DNA from 2 places in the Actinomadura sediminis genome. Region 2 is predicted to be linked to the other one. Evidence: riboswitches for the same ligand, from Rfam matches in the RefSeq annotation. Region 2 holds a riboswitch; the other holds the start of a gene.
What was found. Region 2 has a riboswitch for ZMP and ZTP ahead of ACFQ11_RS08590 (serine hydroxymethyltransferase). Riboswitches for the same ligand answer to the same signal wherever they lie in the genome.
Positions count from the first base shown of each region.

Region 1 (6,412 bases), on a different contig from region 2:
TCGCTCACTCGTTCCTCCTGGCCTGGGGGCAGTCGATCCTGGACGCCGCGCAACGGGGACCTCGAACAGGGCCGATAGGCTTCGTGGTGGCCGAAACAACCCCACCGTCCACCCAGGGAGTCATGGTGTCCGCCCGGCTCGTCGTCCTCGTCTCCGGTGCGGGGACCAACCTACAAGCGCTGCTCGACGCGTGCGCGGATCCAGCCTACGGGGCGCAGGTGGTGGCCGTGGGCGCGGACCGCTCCGGGACGGGCGGCGTGGAACGCGCGGAACGGGCGGGGCTGCCGACCTTCGTCCGCCGCATCCCCGATTTCCCGTCCCGGGTGGAGTGGGACGCGTCGCTCACCGAGGCGATCGCCGAGCACGAGCCCGACCTGGTGGTGTCCGCCGGGTTCATGAAGATCCTCGGGCCCCGGTTCCTGGCGGCGTTCGGGGGGCGCACCGTGAACACGCACCCCGCGCTGCTGCCGTCCTTCCCCGGCGCCCACGCCGTTCGGGACGCCCTGGCGTACGGGGTGAAGGTGACGGGCTGTACCGTGCACTTCGTCGACGAAGGCGTGGACACCGGACCCGTCATCGCCCAGGAGGCCGTCTCCGTGGGCTGGCATGACGACGAAGACTCCCTGCACGAGCGCATCAAGCAGGTCGAGCGCAGGCTCCTCGTCGACGTCGTCGGACGCCTCGCCCGCGACGGCTGGACCGCGAAGGGCAGGCGGGTCTCCATGAAATGCACCACATGCAGGGATTCGTCCGACAGTCCGTCCATGAACGAGGGGAGCTCGGCCGAGTGAGTCGGGTGGCGATCAAGCGCGCGCTGATCAGCGTGTACGACAAGACCGGGCTGGAAGACCTCGCCCGGGGCCTGCACGAGGCCGGAGTGGAGATCGTCTCCACCGGCTCCACGGCGGGGCGCATCGCCTCCGCCGGCGTGCCGGTCATGAAGGTGGAGAAGCTCACCGGCTTCCCCGAGTGCCTGGACGGGCGGGTCAAGACGCTGCACCCGAGGGTGCACGCCGGCCTGCTCGCCGACCGGCGCAAGGACGACCACCTCCAGCAGCTCGACGACCTGGGCGTCGAGCCGTTCGACCTGGTGATCGCGAACCTGTACCCGTTCGCCGACACGGTGAACTCGGGCGCGAAGCCCGACGAGTGCGTCGAGCAGATCGACATCGGCGGCCCGACGATGGTGCGCGCCGCGGCGAAGAACCACGCGAGCGTCGCCGTCGTCGTCGACCCGTCCGGCTACGCGGCCGTCCTGGCGGCCGTCGCGGCGGGCGGCTTCACCCTGGACGAGCGGCGCCGCCTCGCCGCCCGGGCGTTCGCGCACACCGCGTCCTACGACGTGGCCGTCGCGTCCTGGTTCGCCGCCGACTACGCGCCCGACGAGACCGCCGAGCGGACGCGGTGGCCCGACTTCCTCGGCGCCACCTGGGAACGCTCGAACACCCTGCGGTACGGCGAGAACCCGCACCAGCGCGCCGCCCTGTACCGCGCGCCGGGCGAGACCGGCCTCGCGGGCGCGGAGCAGCTCTACGGCAAGGAGATGTCGTACAACAACTACGTGGACACCGACGCCGCGCGCCGGTCCGCGTACGACTTCGCCGAGCCCGCCGTCGCGATCATCAAGCACGCCAACCCGTGCGGCATCGCGGTCGGCGCGGACATCGCCGAGGCGCACCGCAAGGCGCACGCCTGCGACCCGCTGTCGGCGTACGGCGGCGTCATCGCCGCGAACCGCCCGGTGACGGCGGAGATGGCCCGGCAGGTCACCGAGAGCTTCGCCGAGGTCGTCGTGGCCCCCGGGTTCGACGACGAGGCCGTCACGGTGCTCAAGGACCGGTTCAAGAACGTCCGCCTCCTCGTCTGCCCGGACGCCCCGAAGGGCGCGACCGAGTACCGGCGCATCGACGGCGGCCTGCTCCTGCAGGGCGTCGACGCCGTCGACGCCCCCGGCGACGACCCGTCCGGCTGGGAGCTGAAGACCGGTGCGGCCGCCGACGAGGCCACCCTGCGCGACCTGGCGTTCGCGTGGCGGGCGGTCCGTTCCGTCAAGTCGAACGCGATCCTGCTGGCCGCCGACGGCGCCACCGTCGGCGTCGGGATGGGGCAGGTCAACCGGGTCGACTCCGCCAAGCTCGCGGTGTCGCGCGCGGGCGCGGAGCGCGCGGCCGCCGCCGTCGGCGCGTCCGACGCGTTCTTCCCGTTCCCGGACGGCCTGGAGGTGCTGACGAGCGCGGGCGTGCGCGCGATCGTCCAGCCCGGCGGGTCCGTCAACGACGACAAGGTGATCGAGGCGGCCGAGAAGGCCGGGATCGCCCTGTACTTCACGGGCGTCCGGCACTTCTTCCACTGACGGGCGCACCGAACGGCCCGGCGGCCCAGGCCGCCGGGCCGTTTTACGTTTCCCCGCGGGTAACCTCGTCGCGGTCCCCCACGGAAGGCACCATGGACACCCTCACGATGCTCATGCTGAGCGCCGTCTCCCAGGCGAACGCCCTCCTGCTGGACGCCCGGCAGGTCATCGGGCTCGTCGCCGCGGCGCTCGCCGCGATGCTCGCCGCCCGGCTCGGCTGGCACGGCACCGACCGCGTCCTCGCCCGCCGCTCCGAGGACGACGCCACCTAACGCAGGCGCGTCCGAGGGCGCCCCCAGCCGCTCGATCGCGCCCCGCGCACGACGGGTACGCCGAACCGCTCCATGACCGGGAACGCCATGCCCCGACGCGACCGTCCGGCAGGCCACTCGGCACCGATTTCCGCGCCCCACCGGCCCGTTACCATGGGTGTTCGCGACTGGCGCGGGCAAGGTGGATCACCACCGGGGAGCGAACGACAGTCCGGACACCGCGCGCCTGGGTGGCCGAGATCAGCCGAGATCAGCGCGGAGGCACACGCATGACGGCACAGATTCTGGACGGCAAGGCGACCGCGGCCGAGATCCGAGCGGACCTCGCCGAACGCGTCACGGCGCTCGGCAAGCAGGGCGTCGCGGTCGGGCTCGGCACCGTCCTCGTCGGCGACGACCCCGGCAGCCACTCCTACGTCGGCATGAAGCACCGCGACTGCGCCGAGGTCGGCATCGAGAGCATCCGCCGCGACCTGCCCGCCGACGCCACCCAGGACGAGGTGGAGCGCGCCGTCGCCGAACTCAACGCCGACCCGGCCTGCACCGGCTACATCGTCCAGCTCCCCCTCCCCAAGGGCCTCGACGACAAGCGCGTCCTCGAACGCATCGACCCCGCCAAGGACGCCGACGGCCTGCACCCCACGAACCTCGGCCGGCTCGTCCTCATGCAGGACGGCCCGCTGCCCTGCACCCCGAAGGGCATCATCGAGCTGCTGCGCCGCTTCGACGTCCCGCTCAAGGGCGCCGAGGTCACCGTCGTCGGCCGCGGCATCACCGTCGGCCGCTCCCTCGGCCTGCTGCTGACCCGCCGCACCGAGAACGCGACCGTCACCCTCTGCCACACCGGCACCCGCGACCTCGCCGCGCACACCCGCGCCGCCGACATCGTCGTCGCCGCCGCCGGCGTCCCCGGCCTCATCACCGCCGACATGGTGAAGCCCGGCGCCGCCGTCCTCGACGTCGGCGTCTCCCGGATCGACGGGAGGCTCGCGGGCGACGTCGCCGACGACGTCCGCGAGGTCGCCGGCTGGGTGGCGCCCAACCCCGGCGGCGTGGGCCCCATGACCCGCGCCATGCTCCTCGCGAACGTCGTCGAAGCCGCGGAACGTTCCCTCTGACCGGGAACACGGCCGCCCTCCGGTGTTGCGCCGCCGATCGGAGGGCGGCCGTGAACGCTAGCTCGCCCGCCTGCCCGCCGTGCTGGGCGCCGGACGGGTGACGTGCGCCGTGCCGTGCGCCGGGCGGCGCGCCTCGGGACGGACGCCCGGCGGCCGGGCGCCGTCCATCGGGGGACGGCCCTGCGGGACGTGCACCGGCGGCAGCGGCCGGACGAGGCCCATCGCGATGACCTCGTTGGCGAGCCGGGTGCGGCGGTTGGGACCCTCGGGGATACGGAACTTCTGGTACAGGCGCAGCAGGTGCTGCTTGACGGCCGCCTCCGTCACCACGAGATCACCTGCGATGTCGCGGGCGGTGGCGGGCGCGACGAACGCCTCGTCCGACAGGGCGGGCCGGCACAACGAGGTCAGCACATCGACCTCGCGCCTCGTGAGCTCCGGCGCGACCGCCCGCCGCAGCTCGACGTCCGGGTCGACCTCCTCCCGGGGGATGCCCCCCATCCGGCACCGCGCGGTGCCGAAGGTGACGACGTCGCCGTCCTCCAGGACGCGGCGTGCGATCGGCCGGCCGTTGACCCGTGTCCCGTTGCGGGACAGGCCCATGTCGACCACGTAGACGTACGGGCCGCGCCGAACGATCTCTGCGTGCAAACGGGACACACTCGGGTCGTCGAGGCGGACGTCGACTCCGCGCCCTCGCCCGACCGTCGTGACGTCGGGGCGCAGCGGCATGACCACACCGCTGTCCTCGATCCGCATGAACGGCCCCTCCACGGCAGTCCTCCCAGCTAGTTAGCGACCCCTGTCGTCCGGGTTACCCGGGCGCCCTGCCGTCACACCCTCCTACTGGCGAGTAGGGTCGATGGCGCAGGGGTTTCGGGCCGCTTCGGCGCCGCCGTGACCGGAATGGGACTACGGTGTGGACATGACCACTCAGGTGCACCGGCGCAGGCGGCGGTCGCCGCGCGGGAGGTCCGCCGCGCCGCACTGGCTCGGCCGGCTGCCGTACCTGATGGTGCTCCTCGGCGTCGCCGCCGGCCTGACGCTGGCGTCCTTCGACTACTTCCGCAAGGGGTCGGGCGTCATCGCCGGCGCCCTGCTCCTCGGCGCCCTCGCCCGCCTCCTGCTGCCCGAGTCGCAACTCGGCATGCTCGCCGTCCGCAGCCGCGCCGTCGACTGCTGGACGCTCGTCCTGCTCGGCGAGATGGTCGCGTTCGTCTCCCTCAGCGTCCCGCCGATGCACAAGACCGGGCTCGTCCTCGCGGGCGCCTTCGGCGTCCTGATCGCGCTCGTGATGGCGGGCCGCGGCCTGCTGCTCCTGCTGAACCGGCGCCGCGCCCGCCCACCCGGATAGCCGCTGCCCTGCGGGTCCGCGCCGGGGGTGAGGTCTAGACCTCCGAACCCGCTCGGATAGCCTAGCCAGTTGAGCCTTACAAGGACTGCTGGCCAGGTGTAGGAAAGGGACAGCAACAGCATGCCCAAGATCAAAGTAGCGGGCCCGGTCGTCGAACTCGACGGCGACGAAATGACGCGGATCATCTGGAAATTCATCAAGGACCAGCTGATCCTGCCCTACCTCGACGTGGACCTGAGGTACTACGACCTGGGGATGGAGCATCGGGACGCCACCGATGACCAGGTCACCATCGACGCGGCCCACGCGATCCGCGAGCACGGCGTCGGCGTCAAGTGCGCCACCATCACCCCCGACGAGGCCCGCGTCGAGGAGTTCGGCCTGAAGAAGATGTGGCGGTCCCCGAACGGGACGATCCGCAACATCCTCGGCGGCGTGATCTTCCGCGAGCCCATCGTCTGCTCGAACATCCCCCGGCTCGTCCCCGGCTGGACCAAGCCGATCATCATCGGCCGGCACGCCCACGGCGACCAGTACCGCGCCACCGACTTCGTCGTCCCCGGCCCCGGCAAGGTGACGATCACCTACACGCCCGACGAGGGCAGCGGCGAGCCCATGGAGTTCGAGGTCGCCCACTTCCCCGGTGGCGGCGTCGCGATGGGCATGTACAACTACGACGACTCGATCCGCGACTTCGCGCGGACGAGCATGCGGTACGCCCTCAACCGCGAGATGCCGCTGTACATGTCCACGAAGAACACGATCCTGAAGGCCTACGACGGGCGCTTCAAGGACATCTTCCAGGAGATCTACGAGACCGAGTTCAAGGCCGAGTTCGAGGCCAAGGGCCTGGAGTACGAGCACCGGCTGATCGACGACATGGTCGCGGCGGCGCTGAAGTGGGAGGGCGGGTTCGTCTGGGCCGCCAAGAACTACGACGGCGACGTCCAGTCCGACACGCTCGCGCAGGGCTTCGGCTCCCTCGGCCTCATGACCTCGGTCCTCATGACCCCCGACGGCAAGACCGTCGAGGCCGAGGCCGCGCACGGCACGGTGACCCGCCACTACCGCCAGCACCAGCAGGGCAAGGCGACCTCCACCAACCCGATCGCGTCCATCTTCGCCTGGACCCGCGGCCTCGAGCACCGCGGCAAGCTCGACAACAACCCCGAGCTCATCGGCTTCGCCCGCAAGCTCGAGGAAGTCTGCGTCGAGACGGTCGAGGGCGGCCAGATGACCAAGGACCTCGCACTCTTGGTCGGGAATGAGACCCCCTTCCTGACCACGCAGGGTTTCCTGGAGGCTCTCGACACCA
Region 1 is NZ_JBHTJA010000008.1:116,245-122,656, forward strand. It holds gene ACFQ11_RS07155 (hypothetical protein) at 1-8, opposite strand, end outside; gene purN (phosphoribosylglycinamide formyltransferase) at 123-791, shown strand; gene purH (bifunctional phosphoribosylaminoimidazolecarboxamide formyltransferase/IMP cyclohydrolase) at 788-2,353, shown strand; gene ACFQ11_RS07170 (hypothetical protein) at 2,446-2,625, shown strand; ZMP/ZTP riboswitch at 2,779-2,864, shown strand; gene ACFQ11_RS07175 (bifunctional methylenetetrahydrofolate dehydrogenase/methenyltetrahydrofolate cyclohydrolase) at 2,895-3,743, shown strand; gene ACFQ11_RS07180 (FHA domain-containing protein) at 3,801-4,502, opposite strand; gene ACFQ11_RS07185 (DUF3017 domain-containing protein) at 4,669-5,097, shown strand; gene ACFQ11_RS07190 (NADP-dependent isocitrate dehydrogenase) at 5,218-6,412, shown strand, end outside.
Region 1: linked by a shared signal. The riboswitch ahead of ACFQ11_RS07175 (bifunctional methylenetetrahydrofolate dehydrogenase/methenyltetrahydrofolate cyclohydrolase) and the one ahead of ACFQ11_RS08590 (serine hydroxymethyltransferase) in region 2 are both predicted to bind ZMP and ZTP.

Region 2 (6,412 bases):
GCGTCCACGCCGTCCGCCGGGATCCGCGCGGCGGTCCAGCCGGCCCGGTCGGCCGCGTAGAACGACGCGCCGTCCGGCCCGGCCGCGCCGTCCGGCACCGGGCGCATCCCGAGCCGCTCGGCGACCCGCACCGACACCGCGCTGTCCGGATCGATCTCGGCGGCGACCCGGCGCAGGCCCACCACCCCGAACGCGTAGTCGAGCACCGCGCGGGACGCCTCCGCGGCCAGGCCCTCGCCCCACCGCTCCGGCTCCAGGCTGTAGACGATCTCGACGCCCGCGCCCGGCCCGTCCCGTCCGGTCAGCCCGGCGACGCCGATCAGCGGCTCGTCCGCCCGCCGCGCGGGCCGCAGCGTCCACAGCCCGTAACCGTGGGCGGCGAAGTCCCGGCGGCTCGCCGCGATGATCTCGGTGACCTGCACGGCCGACACCGCCGCGTCGCCGAACACGTGGCGGCGGACCGGCGGGCGCGTCCAGTGCGCCAGCAGCGGCCGGTGGTCGCGCATGCTGACCGGGCGCAGCGCCAGCCGCTCGGTGCGCAGCAGCTCACGCATGCCCGTCCCCGTCCTGCGGCCACTCCGGCGCGGGCTCCCCCTCCGGCACCCCGACCCGGAACACGCGCAGCTGCATCGCCAGCGCCGTGTAGTACCCGACGAGCGTCACCAGCTCGACCATCGCGGACCGGCCGAGCGTCGCGACCGCCTCGGCGTACACCGCGTCCGACACGTCCTGCTCGGCGGCGAGCTGCCGGGCCGCCTCGTACACCACCCGCTCCCGGACGTCGCCGAGCATCGGCGCGCGCCCCGCGCGCAGGGCGTCCATCTCCTCCTGCTCCAGGCCCGCGCACAGCCCGATCCGCTCGTGCGCGTACCACTCGAAGTCCGAGCGCAGGTGCGCCGCGACGACCAGCGTCGCGATCTCCCGCTCGCGTCTGGTGAACGCGGTGCGGAACCGCAGCGCGGCGCCGAGGTCCTGGAGGGGCAGCCCGACCGACGGGCTGTACAGCATCGCGTTGAAGGGGCCGAGCAGCCGCCCGTGCTCGTCGGTCATGCGGAACGCGGGCGCCCGGCCGGAGCGCGGCCCGCCCGTCACCGCCTCGTACACGGCCCGCTGCTCGTCGGCGAGCGCGCCGGGCGACAGCAGGGGCAGCCGTGACGCGAACGGTTCGCGCCGCAGATGGTCGTCAACGTGCTCACCGCTCACGGGGTCGATCACGTACCGCACGGTAGGCGGTCGGCGCGGGCCGCTCAAGACCCGTCCGGAATATGGAACCGTGACGCGGTGCCGACCTGTCGGCGGCGGCAGGGACCCGCGCTGGCAGGATGGCGGGGTGACCGGCATCTACGACGACCCCTGGGCCTACGAGCTGGCGTGCTCCTTCCGCGACGTGCCCGCGGAGACCGACGTGCTGCTGGCGTGGTGCGCACGGCACCGCGCGCCTGGCGCCCCGCCCGTCCGGACGGTCCTGGAGCTCGCCGCCGGGCCCGCCGAGCACTCCCGGGAGTTCGCCCGGCGCGGCCTCGCCGCGACCGCGCTCGACCTGAACGCCGCGATGTGCGCGTACGCGGCGGAGTCGGCCGCGCGGGACGGCGTCGAACTCGAGGTCGTCCGGGACGACATGACCGCGTTCGACCTGCACCGCCGGTTCGACCTGATCGTCACCATGCTCGACTCGACGTCGCACCTGATGACGCTCGACGCGTTCGTCGCGCACTTCCGCCGCGTCGCCGCCCACCTGGCGCCCGGCGGCCTGTACATCGTCGAGATGTCGCACCCCCGGGACCGGCTGGGCGACGACGAGCCGAGCGTCGGCACCGCCTGGACGGTCGAGCGCGGCGGTGTGCGCGCGTCCGTCCGGTGGGGCGAGCCCGGCGACCGGCTCGACCCGGTCACCCAGATCGCCGACGACCGCGTCACGATCACGATCGACGGGCCGGACGGCGCCCGCACCGTCCGCGACGTCGTGCCCTACCGGTTCTGGACGGCCGGGGAGCTCGACGCCGCGATCCGCCTCGCGGGCGGCCTCACGACCGCGGCGCGGTACGGCGACTTCGGGGACGGCGCGGACGCGGTCGCCCTCACCGCCCCCGAAGCCTGGCGCATGATCACGGTCCTGCGGGCGGGTCAGCCCGCGGGCGCCCAGCCGGGCATCGGGTAACCGGCGAGCAGCTCGCGGATCTCGGCCGCGACCCGCTCGGCGACCGCGTCCTCGTCGCCCTTCGCCACGGCCTGGACGACCTCGTCGAGCCACGCCGCGATCTGCGGCATCCGCTCCTCGGTGAGGCCGCGCGTGGTGATCGCGGCGGTGCCGAGGCGCAGCCCCGACGGGTCGAACGGCTTGCGCGGGTCGAACGGGACGGCGTTGTGGTTCAGCTCGATGCCCGCCCGGTCGAGGGCCTTCGCGGCGGGCTTGCCCGCGACGCCCTTGTTCGTCAGGTCGATCAGGATCAGATGGTTGTCGGTGCCGCCCGAGACCAGGTCGTACCCGCGCTCGACCAGCGCCGCGGCGAGCGCCTTCGCGTTCGCGACGATCCGCCGGGCGTACGCCCCGAAGTCCGGCTGCGCCGCCTCCCGCAGCGCGACCGCGATCGCCGCCGTCGTGTGGTTGTGCGGGCCGCCCTGCAGCCCCGGGAAGACGGCCTTGTCGATCGCCTTCGCGTGCTCGGCCGTCGACATGATCATCGCGCCGCGCGGGCCCCGCAGCGTCTTGTGCGTGGTCGTGGTGATCACGTCGGCGTGCCCGGCCGGCGACGGGTGCGCACCGCCCGCGATCAGCCCCGCGATGTGCGCGACGTCCGCCGCGAGCACCGCGCCGGCCTCCCGCGCGATCTCCGCGAACGCCGGGAAGTCGATCGTCCGGGGCACGGCCGTCCCGCCGCACCAGATCAGCTTCGGGCGCTCCTTCAGGGCGAGGTCGCGCACCTGGTCCATGTCGACCCGCCCGGTGTCGGCGCGCACCTCGTACCGGACGGGCCGGAACCAGGCGCCGGTCGCCGACACCGACCAGCCGTGCGTCAGGTGGCCGCCCATCGGCAGCGACAGGCCCATCACGGTGTCGCCCGGCCGCAGGAACGCCATGTACACGGCCAGGTTCGCGGGCGACCCGGAGTACGGCTGGACGTTCGCGTGCTCGACGCCGAACAGGGTCTTCGCCCGGTCGATCGCCAGTTCCTCCAGCGGGTCGACGTTCTGCTGGCCCTCGTAGTAGCGGCGGCCCGCATAGCCCTCGGAGTACTTGTTCGTCAGGACGGACCCGGTCGCCTCGAGCACCGCGGGCGAGACGTAGTTCTCGGACGCGATCAGCCGGACCTTCTCGAACTGGCGGCGCGCCTCGTCCTCGACGAGCCGGGCGATGTCGGGGTCGCCGCCCCGCAGGTGGGGTACTCGGGGTTCGTGCATGTCGCTCTCCGCGCTGTCGGCCGGGGCGGCGGGCGCCCCGGTGAAGGGGGCCCGAACACCCAGGCGCGCGGTGCGCGGACTACGGTCGCTCCCCGGTGGTCGTCTCCACCTTGACTGCGCCAGTCGCGTAGACGTCATCATACCGATCGGCCCGCCGTCGCGGCGCCGGTACGGACACGGCGGCGAGCCCGCCGAGCAGCAGCGCCGTCCCGGCGATCACCGCGCCGGACATGGGTTCGCCCAGCACGAGCACCGCGAGGACGACCGCGACCAGCGGCTCCACGAGGCTCAGCGTCCCCGCGGTCGCGGCGCTGACCCGTCCCAATCCGGTCACGAAGCACATGTAGGCGACCGCGGTCGCCGCGATGCCCAGCCAGCCGACGAGCCACGCCGCGCGCGGCTCCGCGAGCGCCGGCAGGGCGGCGATCGTCCAGGGCGCCAGGACCGCGCCGCCGGCCAGGAGGGTCACCGACACGGCCGCCGCCATGCCGGCGCCGCGCCCGGTCATCCGCTTGGCGGCGACCGTGTAGACGCCGAAGCAGCATCCCGCCACCAGGCTCAGCGCGATGCCCACCGGGTCGACGCGCACCGCGGCCTGCGGCGCCATCAGCACCGCGACGCCGCCCACCGCGCACACCGTCCCGGCCCACCATCCGCGCCCGGGGCGGACGCCCAGCACCAGCCGCTCGCACACGCCCGTCGACACCGGAACCAGCCCGAACACCACGGCCGTCGCGACGGCCGCGCCGGTGCGGTCCACCGCGCCGAAGAACGCCGCCTGGAACGTCCCGGTGGCCGCGGCGGCGGCGATCAGCGGCCGCCACGCGTCCCGCCGGATCGCGAACGAGCCGCGGTCCCTCACCAGGACCAGCGCGGCGAGGATCGCCCCGCCGAAGAGGATCCGGGCTCCCCCGACCGCGACCGGGCTCGCGTCCGTCTCCGCCAGCACCCGGGCCGGTCCCACCGTCCCCCACAGGACGCCCGCCGCCAGCACCAGCAGCGTCCCGGATGTGTCACTCCATCGGTACATGGGGCCGAAGCTAGGAGAACATGCGGCCCTTTTGCGGTTCGACCATTCGTAAGTTCGGTTGCAATGGTCTCACCCGTTGTTCCTTCGGCCGAGCGCGGCCGCGCCCGAGGTCACGCATACGGTGTTCGGCGGGCGCGCTCGTCCGCCGCCGGAAGTTCGGACTGCTCGACCGGCTGGACGTAGTCGTAGACGACCGTGGTGCGCACGTCCACGAACTCCTTGCGCCGCGCCAGCCGGTCGAGCACGAAGTCGCGCAGGTACGCGGTGCTGGGCACCGCCACGTGGACGAGCAGGTCCTCGTTCCCGGTCACGACGAACACCCCGACGGCCTCGGGCATCGCCGCCATGCCGTCCCGCGCGGATTCGATCGCCTCCCGCGACTGCGGCCGGATCCGGATCGAGATGAGCGCCTGCACGCCCCGTCCGAGCCGCTCCAGGTCGACGGCCGCGTGCACCCCGGTGACGACGCCCCGCGCGCGCAGCGCCCGCGTCCGCTCCAGCGCCGTCGACGGCGCGACCCCCACCGCCTCGGCGAGCTCCCGGTTCGTCTGCCGTCCGTCCCGCTGCAAGCGCCGCAGGATCGCCTGGTCGACCGCGTCCATGTCGCACCCCTCGTTCCGCTCTCCGATGCCGAACCCTCGCACGCGGTTCCGCGCCCGAAGGCCCACGCCTCCGAAGAATATTCGGACGCCGCTTCGAGCATCCCGGGGGCCGCGAGACGAGCATCGCGGCGTGACGCGGCGGGGACGCGGCGCATGGAGCGGCATCGCCGCCGCGCGGGCTCGGCAGGCCGCCGTCGAGCGGCGGGGAGGTTCGCCGATGCGCGGCGAAGCGGGCGGGGCGATGGACGGCGGGCGGCGGAGTCCGCGGGTCCGTGCGGGAGCGCGCCCCGTGGCCGGTCCGGCGGGACGGACGGGCGCGAGGCCGGTGATTTCGCCGATGCGGCGCGCGGCGCGCGTCCGCAGAATGTCCGCCCGAGGCACAGGCGGCAGCGTGGCCGTCCGGGGATCGAGGGTGAACGTGAGCGGAGCTCATCGTGCGGGGGGTCCGCGTGGCGGCCGTGCCCGCCGGGTGCGGCAGGCGCTGGTCGTCGCGGGGGCGGCCCTCGCGGTGGCGGCGGGGACGGCCGTGTACGCCGTGTCGGCGGGCGGCGGGTGCGGCGGGAGCGCGGTCGGGCTGGACGTGGCGGTGGCGCCGGAGCTGGTGCCGGCCGTGACGCGGGCCGCCGACGACTTCAACGGGCGGGAGCGCCGCGTCGGCGGCAGGTGTGTGCGCGTCGCGGTGCGCGCCGCCGGTCCGGCGGGGGTGGCGGCGCTGCTGTCGGGCCGCATCCCGCCGGACGCGGGGGTCCGCCGGCCGGACGTGTGGGTGCCGGACTCGTCGCTGTGGCTCCGGACGCTCGACGATCCGCCGGAGACGGTCGGGGGGCCGGTCGCGCGGTCGCCGCTGGTGGCGGCGGTGCCGCGGCGGCGGGCCGGGGACGTCACCGCGCCGACGTGGGACGGGGTGCTCCAGGCGTCGATGCCCGGGCCGGGGGACGCGCGGTCGACCCGGCTGACCCTGGCCGACCCCGCCCGGACGGGCGCCGGGCTGACCGCGCTGCTGCTCGTGCACGCACGTCTGCACAAGGCGGAGGCGTCGTTCGCGACGTTCGCGCGGGCGGCGCAGGAGAACATGGCGCCGGACGCGCGCGGAGTGTTCGAGTACCTCGCGGGGGGCGGGGAGAGCGTGCTTCCCGTGCTGCTCGCACCGGAGCAAAGCGTGTGGGCGTACAACCGGACGGGCCCGGAAGCGCCCGCGGAGGCGGTGTACCCGCGGGAGGGCACGCTGTCGCTCGACTACCCGTTCGTGCTCGTCGATCCGGAACGGGACGAGGCCGCACGGCTGTTCGAGGGGGCGCTGCGCACGCCGGAGGCGCGGGACGCGCTGCGGGCGCTGGGCTTCCGCGACACGGGGGGCGCGCCGCCGCCGGACTTCCGGAGC
Region 2 is NZ_JBHTJA010000011.1:5,607-12,018, reverse strand. It holds gene ACFQ11_RS08605 (GNAT family N-acetyltransferase) at 1-554, opposite strand, end outside; gene ACFQ11_RS08600 (carboxymuconolactone decarboxylase family protein) at 547-1,215, opposite strand; gene ACFQ11_RS08595 (class I SAM-dependent methyltransferase) at 1,331-2,158, shown strand; gene ACFQ11_RS08590 (serine hydroxymethyltransferase) at 2,125-3,399, opposite strand; ZMP/ZTP riboswitch at 3,450-3,536, opposite strand; partial or broken gene ACFQ11_RS08585 (DMT family transporter) at 3,632-4,429, opposite strand; gene ACFQ11_RS08580 (Lrp/AsnC family transcriptional regulator) at 4,540-5,031, opposite strand; gene ACFQ11_RS08575 (substrate-binding and VWA domain-containing protein) at 5,501-6,412, shown strand, end outside.